4 regions of the Rhizobium sp. BT04 genome follow, and region 3 is predicted to be linked to each of the others. Evidence: riboswitches for the same ligand, from Rfam matches in the RefSeq annotation. Region 3 holds a riboswitch; each other region holds the start of a gene.

The links. Region 3 has a riboswitch for cobalamin ahead of nrdH (glutaredoxin-like protein NrdH). Riboswitches for the same ligand answer to the same signal wherever they lie in the genome.
Region 1: another riboswitch for cobalamin. It lies ahead of cobU (bifunctional adenosylcobinamide kinase/adenosylcobinamide-phosphate guanylyltransferase); the one in region 3 lies ahead of nrdH (glutaredoxin-like protein NrdH).
Region 2: another riboswitch for cobalamin. It lies ahead of fdhA (formaldehyde dehydrogenase, glutathione-independent); the one in region 3 lies ahead of nrdH (glutaredoxin-like protein NrdH).
Region 4: another riboswitch for cobalamin. It lies ahead of QMO82_RS18865 (CbtB domain-containing protein); the one in region 3 lies ahead of nrdH (glutaredoxin-like protein NrdH).

The regions. Positions count from the first base shown of each region.
Region 1 covers NZ_CP125652.1:1,050,877-1,055,130, reverse strand. Annotated here, with positions in the region: gene QMO82_RS13735 (chloride channel protein) at 1-1,277, opposite strand, end outside; cobalamin riboswitch at 1,530-1,923, shown strand; gene cobU (bifunctional adenosylcobinamide kinase/adenosylcobinamide-phosphate guanylyltransferase) at 2,271-2,795, shown strand; gene cobW (cobalamin biosynthesis protein CobW) at 2,800-3,849, shown strand; gene cobN (cobaltochelatase subunit CobN) at 3,859-4,254, shown strand, end outside.
Region 2 covers NZ_CP125647.1:162,656-166,909, forward strand. Annotated here, with positions in the region: gene QMO82_RS00830 (GlxA family transcriptional regulator) at 1-78, shown strand, start outside; gene QMO82_RS00835 (LysR substrate-binding domain-containing protein) at 65-928, opposite strand; gene QMO82_RS00840 (DMT family transporter) at 1,040-1,945, shown strand; cobalamin riboswitch at 2,119-2,317, shown strand; gene fdhA (formaldehyde dehydrogenase, glutathione-independent) at 2,530-3,720, shown strand; gene QMO82_RS00850 (transporter substrate-binding domain-containing protein) at 3,808-4,254, opposite strand, start outside.
Region 3 covers NZ_CP125652.1:2,446,616-2,450,869, forward strand. Annotated here, with positions in the region: gene nrdE (class 1b ribonucleoside-diphosphate reductase subunit alpha) at 1-1,305, opposite strand, end outside; gene nrdI (class Ib ribonucleoside-diphosphate reductase assembly flavoprotein NrdI) at 1,284-1,688, opposite strand; gene nrdH (glutaredoxin-like protein NrdH) at 1,700-1,921, opposite strand; cobalamin riboswitch at 2,202-2,428, opposite strand; gene QMO82_RS20430 (heavy metal translocating P-type ATPase) at 2,645-4,254, opposite strand, start outside.
Region 4 covers NZ_CP125652.1:2,106,965-2,111,218, forward strand. Annotated here, with positions in the region: gene QMO82_RS18850 (sulfite oxidase-like oxidoreductase) at 1-26, shown strand, start outside; gene QMO82_RS18855 (hypothetical protein) at 11-643, opposite strand; gene QMO82_RS18860 (CbtA family protein) at 693-1,442, opposite strand; gene QMO82_RS18865 (CbtB domain-containing protein) at 1,559-1,768, opposite strand; cobalamin riboswitch at 1,797-1,918, opposite strand; gene QMO82_RS18870 (histidine phosphatase family protein) at 2,001-2,555, shown strand; gene QMO82_RS18875 (bifunctional diguanylate cyclase/phosphodiesterase) at 3,032-4,254, shown strand, end outside.

The DNA of each region.
Region 1 (4,254 bases), 1.4 Mb from region 3:
ACGAGCGACGAGGTGATGACGGCGGCAAGCACCAGTGCGGTAATCGGGAAATCGCCGGTGATTTCCAGCGCCAGGAAGGTCATCGTCAGCGGCCCGCCGATGACGGCGACGGCGAGCGAACTCATGCCGACCACGGCATAGATAACAGGCGTCAGCGTCGCATCGGCGAAATAGGGGCCGCAATAGGCAAAGAGCTTGCCGAGCAGGGCACCCATGAACAGCGAGGCGAAGAACAGGCCGCCCCTGAAGCCGGAGCCGATCGAGATCGCCGAGGCGAAGGATTTCAACAGGAAGAGGCCGATCAGCGTCGGGATCGCCACATCGCGGGAGAGGTTGAGATGCAGCGCGCCGTGGCCGGCCGAAAGCACCTGCGGAGAGATCATCGCCAGCAGTCCGACGACGATGCCGCCAAGCGCCGGGCGGAAGGGCGGAGCGATCGCACTCTTGCGCGCCAGTTCCTCGACGAAGGCGACGCCCTGCATGATCAGGATGCCGACACCGGCGCAAAAGGCGCCGAGCAGCAGGGCCGGGATATAATCGGCCGGCACGACCGTGCCGAAGCTGCCGATATCGATGGCGAAATCGCCGTCGGCAAGCAGCCTTGCAATGAGAGTGGAGACAAGGGCCGAGACAACCACGGGGGTCAGCGAGACGATCGTATAGGTGCCGATGATCAGCTCGAAGGCATAGAAGGCGCCGGTCAGCGGCGCGTTGAAGGCGGCGGCGATAGCGCCGGCCGCCCCGCAACCGACGAGCACGCGCAGATCAGAGCGGCGAAGCTGCAGCTTCAGGCCGAATTTCGAGGCGATGCCGGCGGCAAGCTGGGTATAGCCGGCCTCGAGCCCGACGGAGGCGCCGAAGCCGTTGGAGATCAGGTTCTGCACGGCAACGATGATGCTGTCGGTCAAGGACAGGCGGCCGCCATGCAGAGCATTGGCCTCGATCGGATCGACCATCGGCTTCTTGCGTCGTTTCGCCAAGATGAAAAGCAACAGCCCGAGCAGGATGCCGCCGACGACAGGGGCCGCGAGCAGCAGCAGCTTGTCGTCGATGTCGGACGAGCTCAGCCTTTCGTCGTCGGCGATGCCGAAGACCAGCCGGTGCAATTCATTGGAGACGAAGCTCATGCCGGTGACGGCAAGCCCCGAGGCGATGCCGACGACAGCGCCCGCAAGCGACAGGCCGACCTCGCTGCGGCGGGTCAGCGCACGCAGCCGCCCCGGATCAAAGAAAACACGCAGCGCGCGCAGACGGCGCCGATCCAATTTCATAAGCATGGCCAGACAACTAGGCGGGGAGAGGCTCGGTCAAGGGCGGTGGCGCAGTCCGCTTGCAGTGCAATTGCGGCGAAAAGCCGGCGTTCGGGTCAAATATTTATGACGTAAGTCTCTGATAAAAGACGATATTTTTGGTGGAGTAAGTCATGTTTGAATGAGTGCGCCGCCTTACCGGCGATCGGGCGGCCGTCAAGGCCGGTTGACTTCACTCCCGGGCTTGCCTAACCATCCCTCAACGGATGGTCACCTGACCATCCTGATATAACGGATGGTTCCGGATCGGTGTAGCGCCCTTCCGGATGAAAAGGGAATGTGACGGGGCGGACCCAAGCCGGGCGCCTTTATCACAGCCGACCCCGCGACTGTAGAGCGGTCAGGGTCTTCCATCCGGCATCGAGCGCTTCCGGCCGGCCCCTGCAATGGTGCAGGCGGGACGGATGGGCGATATGCCGGAAAAGCCACTGGACATGCATGGTGATCAACCGGGGTCGGACGCCTCTATATCTACGAATCGTCCACTCTTTCACCGATGCAGCCGGGAAGGCGAGGCAGATCCGCCGGCAGGATCAGGGCGACCGGTTTCCGGTCTGCCCCGATCGGCCGACAACCGCGAGCCAGGAGACCTGCCATCCCGTGCCGGGCGAAAAGCCCAACCCTGGGCGCTATGCCCGCTGCCAGCACGGAGGTTGTCTTGGCTGAACGATTGAATTCAGCGCGGCCTGGTGCGGCGCGGCTTGGCGAGACCTTACAGGTGTCGGCGCCTTCCGTTGCGGCGTGTTTGGTGGGCACATTCCTCTCCTCCCTCATTCCTGTGCTCGTCACAGGAATCCAGTGCGCCCAAGTCGTTGGGCGCGGAGGACTCCCCTTTAACCGAGTCATTCACGGCGCGGACGCGCCGTGGCTGGATTCCTGTGACATCCCTCGGGCAAAGTCCGAGGAAGGGAATGAGGGAGGGTGGCGGAGCGTCGCGTTTCCTCTGGCGACGGTCTGCATATGACAAGCGCCCCATCCAACACCGTCTTCATCCTCGGCGGCGCCCGCTCCGGCAAATCCCGCTTTGCCGAATCCCTCGTCACCGCAACCGGCCTCGACCGCCACTACGTCGCCACCGGCCGTGCCTGGGACGAGGAGATGCAGGCGCGCATCATCAAGCACAAGGCCGATCGCGGCCCGTCCTGGACGACGCATGAGGAGCCGCTCGATCTCGTCGGTAAGCTCGCCGCCATCGACGGCGAGGGGCGTATCGTGCTGATCGACTGCCTGACGCTCTGGGTCACCAATCTGATGATGGAGCAGCGTGACATGGCGGCGGAATTTGCCGCCCTTGCCGATTTCCTGCCCGGCGCCAAAGCGCGGCTCGTTTTCGTTTCCAACGAGGTCGGCCTCGGCATCGTGCCCGACAATCGCATGGCGCGGGATTTTCGCGATCATGCCGGCCGGCTGCACCAATCGATCGCGGCGAAGGCCGCTGAAGTCTATTTCATCGCGGCAGGCCTGCCGCTGAAAATGAAGGGTTAAGTCCATGAACCAGCAGAAGATTCCCGCAACCGTCATCACCGGCTTCCTCGGCGCCGGCAAGACGACAATGATCCGCAACCTGCTCACCAATGCCGGCGGCAAAAAGATCGCGCTCATCATCAACGAATTCGGCGATCTCGGTGTCGACGGCGACGTGCTGAAAGGCTGCGGTGCGGAGAATTGTAGCGAGGACGATATCATCGAGCTCACCAACGGCTGCATCTGCTGCACCGTCGCCGACGATTTTATTCCGACGATGACGAAGCTGCTCGAGCGCGAACAGCGGCCCGACCATATCGTCATCGAAACCTCGGGCCTCGCCTTGCCGCAGCCGCTGGTCGCTGCCTTCAACTGGCCCGATATTCGCACCCAGGTGACCGTCGATGGCGTCATCACGGTGGTTGACAGTGCGGCCGTGGCCGCCGGGCGTTTTGCCGACGACCATGATGCCGTCGATGCGCGCCGCGCCGAGGATGAATCGCTCGATCACGAAAGCCCGATCGAGGAGCTGTTCGAGGATCAGCTCACCTGCGCCGATCTCATCGTTCTCAACAAGACCGACCTGATCGACGTCGCCGGCCTTGGCCGCGTGAAGAGTGAGGTCGCCTCGCGCATTGCCCGCAAGCCCGTGATGATCGAAGCCAGGAATGGCGAGGTGCCGGCAAGCGTGCTGCTCGGCCTCGGCATCGGCGCGGAAGACGATATCGCCAACCGCAAGTCCCATCACGAGCTGGAGCATGAGGACGGCGAGCCGCACGATCACGACGAATTCGACAGTTTCGTCGTCGAGCTTGGTGCGATTGCGGATACATCAAGTTTCGTCGAGAAGCTGAAGGGCATCATCGCTGAGCATGATGTGCTGCGCCTCAAGGGCTTCATCGAGGTTTCCGGCAAGCCCATGCGCCTGCAGCTGCAGGCCGTGGGTGCGCGCATCGACCAATATTTCGACCGCGCCTGGGCACCGGGTGAAGCGCGCAACACGCGTCTCGTCGTCATCGGCCTCCACGAGATGGATCAGGACGCGGTGCGCAAGGCGATCGAAGCGCTGGTCTGAGGATAGAGAATGCATCTGCTTCTGGCCCAGCAGGGGACGATCAGTGACGGCGACGAGGCCATCGACCTCGGCCAGTCGCCGGGCGATGTCCTGTTCCTCTCGGCCGCCGACACCGAGCTTGCGGCAATCGCCGCGGCTCATGCCGGCGGGGCGAGCGGATATGCGCTGAGGCTTGCCAGCCTGATGAGCCTGAAGCATCCGATGTCGGTCGATACCTATGTCGAGCGGACGGCGCGGCATGCGAAGCTGATCATCGTGCGGGCGCTGGGCGGAGCGAGCTATTTCCACTATGCGCTGGAGGCGTTGCATGCGGTCGCGGCTCGCAGCGGGGCGCTGATTGCAGTGCTGCCGGGCGATGCCAAGCCGGATGCGGGACTGGTTTCTTTTTCCAATGTTGATCTCGAC
Region 2 (4,254 bases), on a different replicon from region 3:
AGGAGCTACCGGGCGAGTTTTTCCGAAAGCCCGTCCGAGACGCGCCGCCGCTTGCGCCGCCGCATCACACCGACGTAGGCTGGAAGGCGTCTCGCAACATATCCGCTAGTTCGCGAACTGCCTCACTGGATCGGTAGGGATTGCGCCGGAGCACGACTTTCGAGGAATCGACCGGCGGAAAACCGTCTTCGGCGGTGAGCTCGCGGCAGCCGGGCGGAATGTTGCTGCGGCACAGCGTGGTAACGGCAAGGCCCGCGGTGACGGCATTCTTCAGCCCCGAGCCGGTATCGGCGATGAAGGCGATCCGGTAATTGCGGCCGATCTGCTCAAGCGATCGGAGCGCATAATCGCGCGACCATGCGGAATTGCGATAGGTCGCAATCGGCAGGGGATCAATGTCGTGCAGCCGATGAACCATTGAAGTAACCCAGACTGTGGGGTCAACGCAGAGGACCTCGCCTTTCGTCTGGTCGCTCCAGTCGAAAACGACGGCGAGATCGAGTTCGTCCCGCTCAAGGGCGGCGAGGTTACGGACGGTATAGTCGCAGGATACGGTGACCTCGACGGCCGGGTGGCGCACGGCGAAAGCCGCAAGGGCTGCCGGCAGCACCGTCTGGCTGTATTCCTCGGGAATGCCGATGCGCACCGGCCCATCCAGCGGTTTGCTGCGGATCGTCGCGGCGGCCTCGCTCAGCAGGTCGATGATCCGGCGGGCATAAGGCACGAGCTGTATGCCCTGGCGCGTCAGCAGTACACCGCGGGCACCGCGCTCGAACAGCGTTTCGCCGATCGTCTCCTCGAGCTTCTTGATCTGGCTGCTAACCGCCGATTGCGTCCGCCCGATGCGCTGGGCAGCCGTCGAGAAATTCGACGTCTCGGCCACGACAAGGAAGGTCCTCAGGAGCTCGCTTTCAATAGGTTCATGCATGGGCAGCCATAGAAAAAATCGATAACAGCTATCTCTACTATTCGTTTGTCTGATGTCAATTCCTGGCGCACAAAAGACCCGCGTTCGACTTCCTTCTTTGAGACCATCTGCGTGACCATTGAAAATCCGACCACGCGCCTCGCCGGCAGCGAGCACGAGAAGGGTGTGCTTCTCATTGTTGCCGCGACGCTTGCCTGGAGTGCGAGCGGCGTCTATTCGCGGCTGCTCACAACCGACGTATGGACGGCGATCGCCTGGCGGTCATTGTTCGGTGGCCTGTTTCTGCTGATCCCCTGCCTTTTCCTCGAAGGGGGCATCTCGCGGCGGCAATGGCGTTCCGTCTTCCATCCGAGCGGTCTGGCGATGATCGCCTGCCAGACCTTCAGTCAGGGATGTTTCATCGGGTCGCTTTACATGACCACCGTTGCCAATGTGACGATGATCTATGCGACGACTCCGTTCATCGCGGCGCTGTTCGGCTGGCTGATCCTCAAGGAGAGGGTGGCCCGGCGGACCATGATTGCCGGCGGCATCTCGCTCCTCGGCGTCGCCGTCATCGTCGCCTCGTCGATCGGCGGCGGTACCGGCTGGGGCGACCTGCTGGCGCTCGGCATGACCGCGTCCTTCGCGCTCGTCATCATCATCCCGCGCATCAGCCCCGGCGTGCCGAGCCTGCCGCCGACCGTCGTCAGCGCCTTCCTGACCCTCATCATCTTCGCGCCGTTCGGTTCGGTCGGCTCGCTCGACCTGCACAACTGGATCGTCCTGGCCGCCTTCGGCGCCACCAATTTCTCCCTGGCGCTGGTGCTTTTCCTTGCCGGGGCAAAGCGGATGCCGCCGGCGGAAGCCGCGCTGATCGGCACGATGGAAATCGTGCTGACACCCTTCTGGGTCTGGCTGCTGTTTTCCGAGCAACCGCCCGTCGCCACCTATTTCGGCGGCGCGATCATCCTCGGCGCCGTGTTCTGGCACACAGCGATCGACGCCAACCGCGGCCGGCGAACGCATCGCGCCTAAGCCGGCCATCTCCCGCCAGACGGCAATCAAATCTTCCCGGACGGTCCGGAAAACCGCCGTATTCGCGGGATCAATTATTGACCCTGCGCAGCGCGCTCCTGCGACTTCACCGACTGTCGTCTTTGAGTTGCACCCATGTCGTTTTTTTGATCGCTGTTTTCCGTCAGGCATGGTTTGTTTGTGGTGTTCAAGGCGCTATCTCGCAAACTGGCGAAATGGCCCATCGGGAAGCCGGCCTGACGCCGGCGCTGCCCGCAGCGGTAGAAGAACTGAAATCCTCACGGAAATCGCCGGAAAGATCCGGAAAGATCTCGCGATGGATCGAAAGGAGTTTCTGGAGCCGGACACCAGCTCTTGCGCGGCAAATCGACGGATTGCGGCGGGCGATCACGAACGACAGGCCAGACCGTGGCGTTCACTCTTCTCCTCCACCAATCTGTCCCTTTTGCAAAATCCGAATATCGCCCGATGCGGCGGTATCCGGCGCTGTCGACACCGGGCTGCAGAGGAGGCAGGCCGGAGGGAATGTTGCCATCGGCTGCATCGGTTGCAGATCGAGGCATTCAAACACGTGGGAGGAATCCATGAGCAAGAATAGAGGCGTCGTTTATCTCCGGCCGGGCAAGGTCGAAGTGCGCGACATCGACGACCCGAAGCTGGAAGCGCCCGATGGCCGCCGCATCGAGCACGGCGTGATCCTGAAGGTGATCTCGACCAACATTTGCGGCTCCGACCAGCACATGGTCCGCGGTCGCACGACGGCGATGCCGGGCCTGGTCCTCGGTCATGAAATCACCGGCGAGATCATCGAGAAAGGCGTCGACGTCGAGATGCTCGACATCGGCGATATCGTCTCGGTGCCGTTCAATGTCGCCTGCGGCCGTTGCCGCTGCTGCAAGTCACAGGATACCGGCGTCTGCCTGACGGTAAACCCGGCCCGCGCCGGCGGCGCTTACGGCTATGTCGACATGGGCGGCTGGATCGGCGGACAGGCGCGTTACGTCACCATTCCCTATGCCGATTTCAACCTGCTGAAAATCCCGGATCGCGACAAGGCGATGGCAAAGATCCGCGATCTCACCATGCTCTCCGACATTCTGCCCACCGGCTTCCATGGCGCGGTGCGTGCCGGCGTTGGCGTCGGCTCGACCGTCTATGTCGCCGGCGCCGGCCCTGTCGGTCTTGCGGCTGCGGCTTCGGCCCGCATTCTCGGCGCTGCGGTCGTGATGATCGGTGATTTCAACAAGGACCGTCTGGCGCATGCCGCCAAGGTCGGCTTCGAACCGATCGACCTGTCGAAGAGCGACCGTCTTGGCGACATGATCGCTGAGGTCGTCGGCACCAACGAGGTGGACAGCGCCATCGATGCGGTCGGCTTCGAGGCCCGCGGCCACTCCGGCGGCGAGCAGCCGGCGATCGTGCTCAATCAGATGATGGAGATTACCCGCGCCGCAGGTTCGATCGGTATTCCCGGCCTCTACGTCACCGAGGATCCGGGCGCTGTCGACAATGCCGCCAAACACGGCAATCTGTCGCTCCGCTTCGGCCTCGGATGGGCCAAGGCGCAGTCCTTCCACACCGGCCAGACTCCGGTGCTCAAATACAATCGTCAGCTCATGCAGGCGATCCTCCACGACCGACTGCCGATTGCCGACATCGTCAACGCCAAGGTCATCCCGCTCGACGATGCCGCCGCTGGATATGAAAGCTTCGACCATGGCGCGGCGACGAAATATGTCCTCGATCCTCATGGAGAGGTCGCGAAGGCCGCGTAACGATTGCGACCAAGGACTTTACCTGACAGGGATGGCCGGTGGAAAACCGGCCATTCCGCTTTGTCACATGACAATTTGATTGACGAACTACTGGATGCTGAACGGGAAATATTTTGCGTTGATCATGTCATAGGTCCCGTCGGCCTTGATGGTCTTCAACGCTTCGTTCAGGCGCGTCAGACGCTCCTTGTCATCGAGGCGCAGCGCGATCCCGGCACCTTCACCAAAATAGGTGATATCGACCAGATCCGGCCCTTTGAACTCGCAGCAGCTTCCCGCCTTGGTGTTGGCAATCCAGTCGTAGATGGCGAGTTTATCCTCGAGGATAATGTCGACGCTCCCATCCGCCAGCCCCTTGTACAATTCGGGCGAAGACCGAAAAATCGTCTTCTTCATTTCCGGATAAAGATGGTTGGCATAGGATTCCTGCGCTGTCGACGACGTCACTCCAAGAACTTTGCCGCTGAGGGCGGCGGGGCTGACGTCACTGATCGACGAATCCTTCCGGGCGATGAACACCGACGGGCTGTTGTA
Region 3 (4,254 bases):
GCAGGAAATGTCCTTGCCGAGATATTTGTAGGAGAGGTCGTCGTTGTATTCGCTCGCCTCGCTGACCTGCAGGATTTCCGAGCAGAGATTGCTCATCGAGATGCGCCCGGCGATCGGGTTCGCCCGATTCACCGTGTCCTCGAACATGATGTAAGGGTAGCCGCTCTCGAACTGGATTTCGGCGATCACCTGGAAGAATTCGCGCGCCTTGATCTTCTTCTTCGAGATGCGGGCGTCCGCGACCATCTCGCGATACTTTTCCGTCACCGAAATCTCGGTGAAAGGCACGCCATAGACGCGTTCCACGTCATAAGGTGAAAACAGGTACATGTCCTCACTATTCCTAGCGAGCTCGAAGGTGATGTCCGGCACGACGACGCCGAGCGACAGCGTCTTGATGCGGATCTTCTCGTCGGCATTTTCGCGCTTGGTATCGAGGAAGCGCATGATGTCGGGGTGGTGGGCGTTCAGATAGACGGCACCCGCCCCCTGGCGCGCGCCGAGCTGGTTGGCATAGGAGAAACTGTCTTCAAGCAGCTTCATCACCGGGATGATGCCCGACGACTGGTTTTCGATCTGCTTGATCGGCGCGCCCGCCTCACGGATGTTGGTCAGCGACAGCGCCACGCCGCCGCCGCGCTTCGACAATTGCAGCGCCGAATTGATCGATCGGCCGATCGATTCCATATTGTCTTCGACCCGCAGCAGAAAGCAGGAGACCAGTTCGCCACGCTGCTTCTTGCCGGCATTGAGAAAGGTCGGCGTCGCCGGCTGGAAACGGCCGGAAATGATCTCGTCCACTAGGTCGCGGGCAAGTGCCTCGTCGCCGCGCGCCAAGGCCAGCGCCACCATGCAGATGCGGTCCTCATATCGCTCGAGATAGCGCTTTCCGTCGAAGGTCTTCAGCGTGTAGCTGGTGTAATATTTGAAGGCGCCGAGGAAGGTCGGGAAACGGAATTTCCTGGCATAGGCCTCGTCGAACAGATCGCGGACGAAATTGAAGGAATACTGGTCGAGAACCTCCTGCTCGTAATAACCCTCGGTCACGAGGTAATCGAGCTTTTCCCTGAGATTGTGGAAAAACACCGTGTTCTGGTTCACATGCTGCAGGAAATATTGCTTGGCTGCCAAACGATCCTTGTCGAGCTGGATCCGCCCCTCATCGTCATAGAGGTTCAGCATCGCGTTCAGCGCGTGGTAGTCGACCGCATCAGCCGCTTTCAAAGGGCGTTCGCCGGCGGGATGAGCAAAAGTGTTATGCGGTTTTGCGCCCGCATCCCGCGTCAGAGTTGTTCCCGTGTCCAAAACCGTTCCATTCCGTGTTTGACGTTGGCGAGGTCGTCTTCGGTGCCCAGCAGCTCGAACCTGTAGAGGTAAGGTACCTGGCATTTCCGCGAGATCACGTCGCCGGCGAGCCCGTATGTCTCGCCGAAATTGCTGTTGCCCGCGGCAATCACGCCGCGGATGTGTCCTCGGTTTTCCGCATCGTTCAAGAAACGGATCACCTGCTTGGGAACGGCCCCCTTGCCGCCGTCGCCGCTATAGGTCGGCACGATCAGCACGAAGGGTTCGCGGATATGGAACGCGTCTGCACCGCTTGAGGGAATGCGCGCCGCGCGCAGTCCGAGCTTGGCGACGAACCGATGGGTATTCTCGGACCGGCTGGAATAATAGACGATCAGCCCCATCGCTTTTCCGATCAGGAAAGTGCGCTGATCATGTCGGGACGGAAGCCCGCCCAATGCTGCTCGCCGGCGATGACGACCGGAGCCTGCATGTAGCCAAGGCTGCGGACGCGATCGAGCGCTTCGGCATCCTGCGAGATATCGACGATGTCATAGTCGACGCCCAGCCGGTCGAGGGCGCGGTAGGTGGCGGTGCATTGGACGCAGGCAGGCTTGCTGTAGACGGTAATGGTCATGATATTCCTCGTGACGACGCGATTGGGACGCAGGACATCGATCGGAAATCTCTTGATATCCGTCGAAAAACACTCTGATGTTTTGCAGCTATGCGGCTCGTTCAGCCGCCGGGCGTGATCCGCCCTCTTGGTGCGGGCGGCGGCCTGGACTGAGATACTGACATGACTTCACCCCGAAGTGACTCAATGCGAAGGTTTCGGGGGCGAAGGTTCGGGCCTGCGAAACGCGATGCGGAGACATCCCCGCAGCCATGCAACGCGACCATCCGGACACCCCGCCCGTGGACGTTTTGTTCGAGGCAGGTCTCCTGGCTCACGGGTCAAAGCACCCTGCCCCAGCCTTCCCGGAGCATCATGCTCCAGTGACCTGAAATCGGACAGTTGCTCACCGCTTACAGTTGCGGGGGCAGCTCCGGCATTGCCGCGCCATGATGGCGAAGCGCACCGAATTCCCGTCTTAGCCGCCGATCCTCACGAATCGACGGAACCTCGAACACTAGATATAGTACCTCAATCCAAATTCGCGTCAACGGATGGTTTTTGCCTTGCGTTACGACAGGTTTGAAATTGCTGTATTCCTGTGAAAAACAGGGATAACCAAAGCTTAAAGAAAGCAGGCTGTGGAGAAAGCCTTGATGAGAGCCGGCTATGGCCGGCGCCAAGATTTCGATTCGAGATCACGCCCGAATCGTCGATGGGACATCCCGCCGGTGACCCGCGATGTTATATCTTTATCCGAAGCAGCCTGAGCGCATTGATCGTCACCAGCACGGTGGCGCCGGTATCGGCGAGGATCGCCGGCCAGAGTCCGGTGATGCCGGCGATCGTCGTCACCAGGAACACCGCCTTCAGCCCGAGCGCGATGGTGATATTCTGCAGGATGTTGCGCATCGTGCGTTTGGACAGTTCGATCATCCGCGCCACGTCGCCGACGCGTCCGTGCAGCACTGCGGCATCCGCCGTCTCCAGCGCCACATCGGTGCCGCCGCCCATGGCGATGCCGATATCGGCAGCCGCCAGCGCCGGCGCGTCGTTGATGCCGTCGCCAACCTTGGCGACGACAAAGCCCTCGCGCTTCAATTCGCCAACGACCTGCTGCTTGTCCTCCGGCATCATCTCGCCGCGCCAGTCGATGCCGAGCATGCCGGCGACGGCCGCCGCCGTCCGCTTGTTGTCGCCCGTCAGCATCATCGCCTTGACGCCGGCCGATTTGAGCGTGGAAAGCCCCGCCTGCGCATCCTCGCGCGGCTCGTCGCGCATGGCGATCAGGCCGGCCGTGGCACCGTTGACGAGCAGCACCGATACGCTCTTGCCCTCGTCGTTCAGCGTCGTGATGCGTGCATCCTGTTCGACGCTGAGCGCCCCCCGCTCGCGAGCGGCAGGCGGCGACAGCAGATCCAGCGTCTCGCCGCCGACTTTGCCGCTGACACCCTTGCCCGGCAGTGCTTCCAGCTCGAAGGCCGGCGGCACGGGAACGCCGTCCGCCTTGGCGCGGTTGAGGATCGCCAGCGCCAAGGGATGGCTGGAACCCTTCTCCAGCACTGCGGCCCGCGACAGCAACTGCGCCTCGCTCAATCCGAAGGAAACCAGATCGGTCACCTGCGGCTTGCCTTCCGTCAGCGTGCCGGTCTTGTCGAAGGCGACCATCGTCACCTTGCCGAGCGTTTCCAGGACGGCACCGCCCTTCATCAGCAGCCCGCGCTGGGCACCTGCCGAAAGCGAGGCGGCGATCGCCGCCGGCGTCGAAATGACGAGCGCGCAGGGGCAGCCGATCAGCAGGATGGCAAGGCCTTTATAGACCCATTCACTCCAGAAGCCGCCGAGCAACAGCGGCGGAGCGACCGCAACGAGTGCGGCGACCACCACCACGCCGGGCGTGTAATAGCGCGAGAAGCGATCGATGAAACGTTCCGTCGGCGCCTTGGATTCCTGCGCCTCCTCCACCAGCTTGACGACACGGGCAATGGTATTATCGGCAGCGGCCGCCGTGACGCGAACCCTGAGTACCGCATCGCCATTCACCGTGCCGGCAAAAACGACGGCATCGACACCCTTGCGCACCGGCGTGCTCTCGCCCGTCACCGGCGCCTCGTCGATCGCGCTCTCGCCCGAGACGATGATGCCGTCCGCCGAGATGCGGTCGCCCGGACGCACCATGATGATGGCGCCGACGGCGAGGCTTTCCGCCGGCACTTCGCGCGTCTGGCCATTGTCTTCGAGCAACGCGTTCTTCGGCACCAGGGCCGTCAGCGACTGGATGCTTTCGCGCGCCTTGCCCGCCGCCACGCCCTCCAGCAGCTCGCCGACGAGGAACAGGAACACGACGGTTGCCG
Region 4 (4,254 bases), 340 kb from region 3:
GCGAGCAGCGCTATTCCGACGATTGAGCCTCCGGCCGCAGCAAGCGGCGAAGCGCATAAAAACCAACGCCGAACAATGCGGCAAGCCCCGTCAACGATGCCATACTGGCTGGATGAAGCGGTACCTTGCTCCAGTGCGGCTTGACAACATCGGCGGTGTTGAAGGCCTCGCCGCTGAACCGGCAGGTGACGAGCGCAAGGCCGCGCCGCACCATGTCGGCGTCGACCGCGGAAATGATTTCACCCGCCGCAGCGCTCTCCCGCGGCATCTCACGCATCGAAAACAAGACGGCCTTGGTCGCTGCGAGATAGGCATGGGCGCATTGGTTGAACGGGCTTTCCTCGTCCGTCACGCTACCCGGCATCCGGCCCCATAGACAATAGGAATACTGGATTTCGGCATAGTTCAGCACGCGGCGGAACCGCTCGTTGGTATCGACCGCTTGCGACGCAAGGTCAATGATCCCACTGCGATAGTCTGAAATCACCGCCATCTCGCCATGGGAAATCTCGGGGATATCCAGCCCGGCATGGCTGCCGCCGCCGCTGCGGCTATGGGCAAAGGCGTTTCCGGCAACCACGCAAGAAAAGGCGACGCCGACAAACGCCGTCGACAGGAGCGGTATGGTTCGGCTGCTTTTCATGTTTGCCCGAAAAGTTCAGGGCGCCGGTATGCGGCGCCCCTCGATGCATTCAGTGAAACGCCGTTGCCGGCCGACCTCGTTGCGGCCCGCCTTTCACGGCAAGCTGCTTTTCCGCCAGCACTCCGAAGGCGAGGCCCAAGGTTGCCCAGAGGATCACGTGCATGCCGAGCGAGGTCGTGCGGAACCGCCAGAGCACCATCGCCGAGAAATTCTCCGGCACCTCGTTGATCGGCGGCAGCAGATAGAGCACGAGGCCGATGAAGACGAGATAGGCGATGCCGGCGATGATCGCACCGTTCCAGAGACCGAAACGTTCGGCAAGACGGCGCGACAGCGCCACTGTGGCAACCAGCGCGGCAAGCGAAACGACGATCATCAGGAAGAACATTTCGGTCCTGACGCCGATCGTGTCGGGATTGCCGACCGCCGGCGGATTGGCCGGATACTTGATCCCGGGAACAAGAACGATCGCCACGAAGGCGGCAAGGGCGATGACCGCCGAAGTGCCGCGCGCCGAAAGGCTGCTGAAGCGCCCGTGCACGAAAGCGAAGGCAAGCGCAAAAAGCCCGCCGACGGCGACGCTGTAGGCCATGACGCCGGTAAAAAGGCCGAGACCGGCCTGCGTGGCGCGACTGACGATTTCAGGTTCAGCAGCTTCGCCGGCCGCCTGCGCAGTCGCCGCCTCGAAGGCGATGGCCGCATCGACCAGCGGCTCGCCGAAGGTATGGGCGAAGGCAAAAACGAGAATACCGGCAATCAGGCCCGCGAGCATGCCGCGAAGCAGAAGGTTTCCAACCATGTCAGGAACTCCCCTAAAGCATGTCGCGCAAAACTGTGTGAGCGGTTTCGCGAGAACGACATGCGCAAAACAAGACCTAAGGCGCGAGAAGCGAATCTGAAAGATCGCGACGCGCTTTAGTGGCAGGGAAAGCCGAGGAGATGACGACCGTCATGCACGAATTCGTGCACATACATGCCATTGAACAGCGCCATTGCGCCTTCCTCGGTACCGACGAAATAGAGGACGATGAGCATCAGCAGGCCGCCGAAGATCGCCCAGGGCAGGATCTCTCCTAAGGGGATCGGCGCCGGTACTGCTGCGGGCGCGAAAGTGGTGTCAGACATGTATTCCTCCGGGAATGACGCGTTCAGTCGAAAGAGTGCTTACGCAGGTGGGTCTGACTTCCAACGCGAAGAGCTTTCGACACGCTGGTCACAGTGGCGCGACCGTGCCGGATTTCCACCGGCTTCCAAACCCGCAACAGCACGGTTATATCTGCACGCCGAAGAGACTGTCAACGAAACTTCACAAGCCGGCAAAGACGCTGGAGCCGCATTCCGGGAGATCAGAACGATGGTGAATACGCGCCTCACCTGGATCTGCCACGGCGCGACGATGGCAAGCCGCAAAGCCCTGTTCCCGCTCGACGAACCGCTGGAAGACAAGGCGGAGGAAGAAGCGGCCAGCATGGCTGCCCCTCCCCGCGCCGACCGTATCGCCACGAGCCCCGCCTTACGCGCGCGCCAGACCGCGGAAGCGCTTCGCCTTGACGCCCGGATAGATCAGGCGCTTCGCGACTGCGACCATGGCCGCTGGGCCGGCAGGTCGATCACCACGGTCGAGGCAGACGAGCCGGCAAACCTCCTGGCCTGGATGAGCGATCCGGAAGCTGCCCCGCATGGCGGCGAGAGCCTTGTTGATCTGCGCAGGCGGGTCGCCAGCTGGATGGACAATGAATCCAGCCTCGGCGGCCATGTGATCGCCGTCAGCCACGCGGCCGTCATTCGGGCAGCGGTGGCGCATGTGCTTCAGGCGCCACTCCCTTCCTTCTGGCTGAGCGACGTCGAGCCACTCGCCGTCATTCACATGACCACTGATGGACGGCGCTGGTCTCTACGCTTTCCGCATTAGAGCCCGAGGCCGCTGTAACACCTTGAATCGCTGCATAAACTTATCCAGCCTTACACAAGCAAATCGCGTCATCTCTATTGAACCCGGTTTGGCGGGGACTACTTCCTTATCCCAAGGAGATGGAAGAATGACATATGATTGGAGTGGGGAGCGCACGCGACGCTTGCGTTTGATGCGTTTTGCCACAGTCACAGTTCTGGTCGGTCTCATCGTCAGCGTCCCGCTGCTGATCGTCACCGCCTGAAGCACGAAAGGGCGAGCGGTGCCATGGCACGCTCGCCTTCGTTCTTTTCACACGCCAGTCTGCAATCACGACGAAGACCGCGCTCAGCGTTTCTCGGTCTCGCAAAAGCACCCCTCTGGTCCCTTGACGGTACAGCAACAGGCTGCCGCCTCCGATAATTCGCCTTCTGGTTTCAACGAACATTTCAGACTTTTGTGCTACTTCCGCGAAGGTTGGAGATGGAGAAGGCGTGGTGCCGGTATTTTTCCAGAGCAGGGCCGGAAGGCAATGTGTGTCGATCGTCGGGTTCGGGATCACTCTCTGGCTCCTCGGCACGCTGCTGCAGCTTGACGACAGCCTTGCCTTCTTCATGACCGGTTTCGGCGAATACGGCGCCGACAAGCTCGTTCTGGCGCTGGGCATCGCCGGTGCCATGAGCTTCATCTATTCGGTGCTGCGCATCGCCGACCTGCGCAAGGAAACGGAACAGCGCGCCGCCGCTCAGGCAAAGGCCGATTGGACCGCAACCCACGACCACCTGACCAAACTGCCGAACCGCTACGCCTTCGAGCGCAAGATTCTTTCCCGGCCGATCAAGACCGACGAGGCCGAGATCGAGGAGTGGGGCCGCAACGTCACCCTCTTCTCCGTCGACCTCGACGGCTTCAAGAAAGTTAACGATCTCGTCGGCCACAAGGGCGGCGACGTCCTGTTGATCGAGGTTGCCAGACGCATCTGCGCGCTCGGCAATGCCGACTGCGTCTATCGCTTCGGCGGTGACGAATTCGTCATCGTCGCGTTCGCCCTGACGGCGCAACGCGAGGAGCGTTTTGCCAAGCTTTTGATCCAGGCCATTACCCGGCCGATCCATATCGATGGCTTTGCCGTCGAAGTCGGCGCCAGCGTCGGCTACGACCGCTGGGTCGAGGGAGCCGAACCCCTTGAAGATGCCGCCCATCGTGCCGACCTTGCCATGTACGAGGCGAAATCACGCGGACCCAACCATTATTTCGTCTTCGAACCGTCGATGCAGGACAAGGTAACGGAACGCGCCGCGCTGGAAACCAGGCTGCGTGCTGCAATTTCCACCAAGGCGATCAAACCCTTCTATCAGCCGCTGATCGACCTGAAGTCCGGCCAGCTCTGTGGCTTCGAGGCCTTGGCGCGCTGGATCGGCGATGATGGTGTCAACATCCCGCCGCCTGTCTTCATTGATATCGCCGAGGAGACGGGCATGATCACCGCATTGTTCGAGGATCTTCTCGCCCAGGCCTGCAGCGACGCACTCACCTGGCCGGAGCATGTGACCTTGTCCTTCAACGTCTCGCCGGTGCAGATGGAAGACAGGCTCCTGACTTCCCGCATCCTCAAGGTTCTCTCGGCAAGCCGGCTGCCGCCGCAGCGCCTGGAAGTGGAGATCACCGAAAATGCGCTGATCCAGGATCCCGCCATCGCCGTCGTCGTTCTCGACGAACT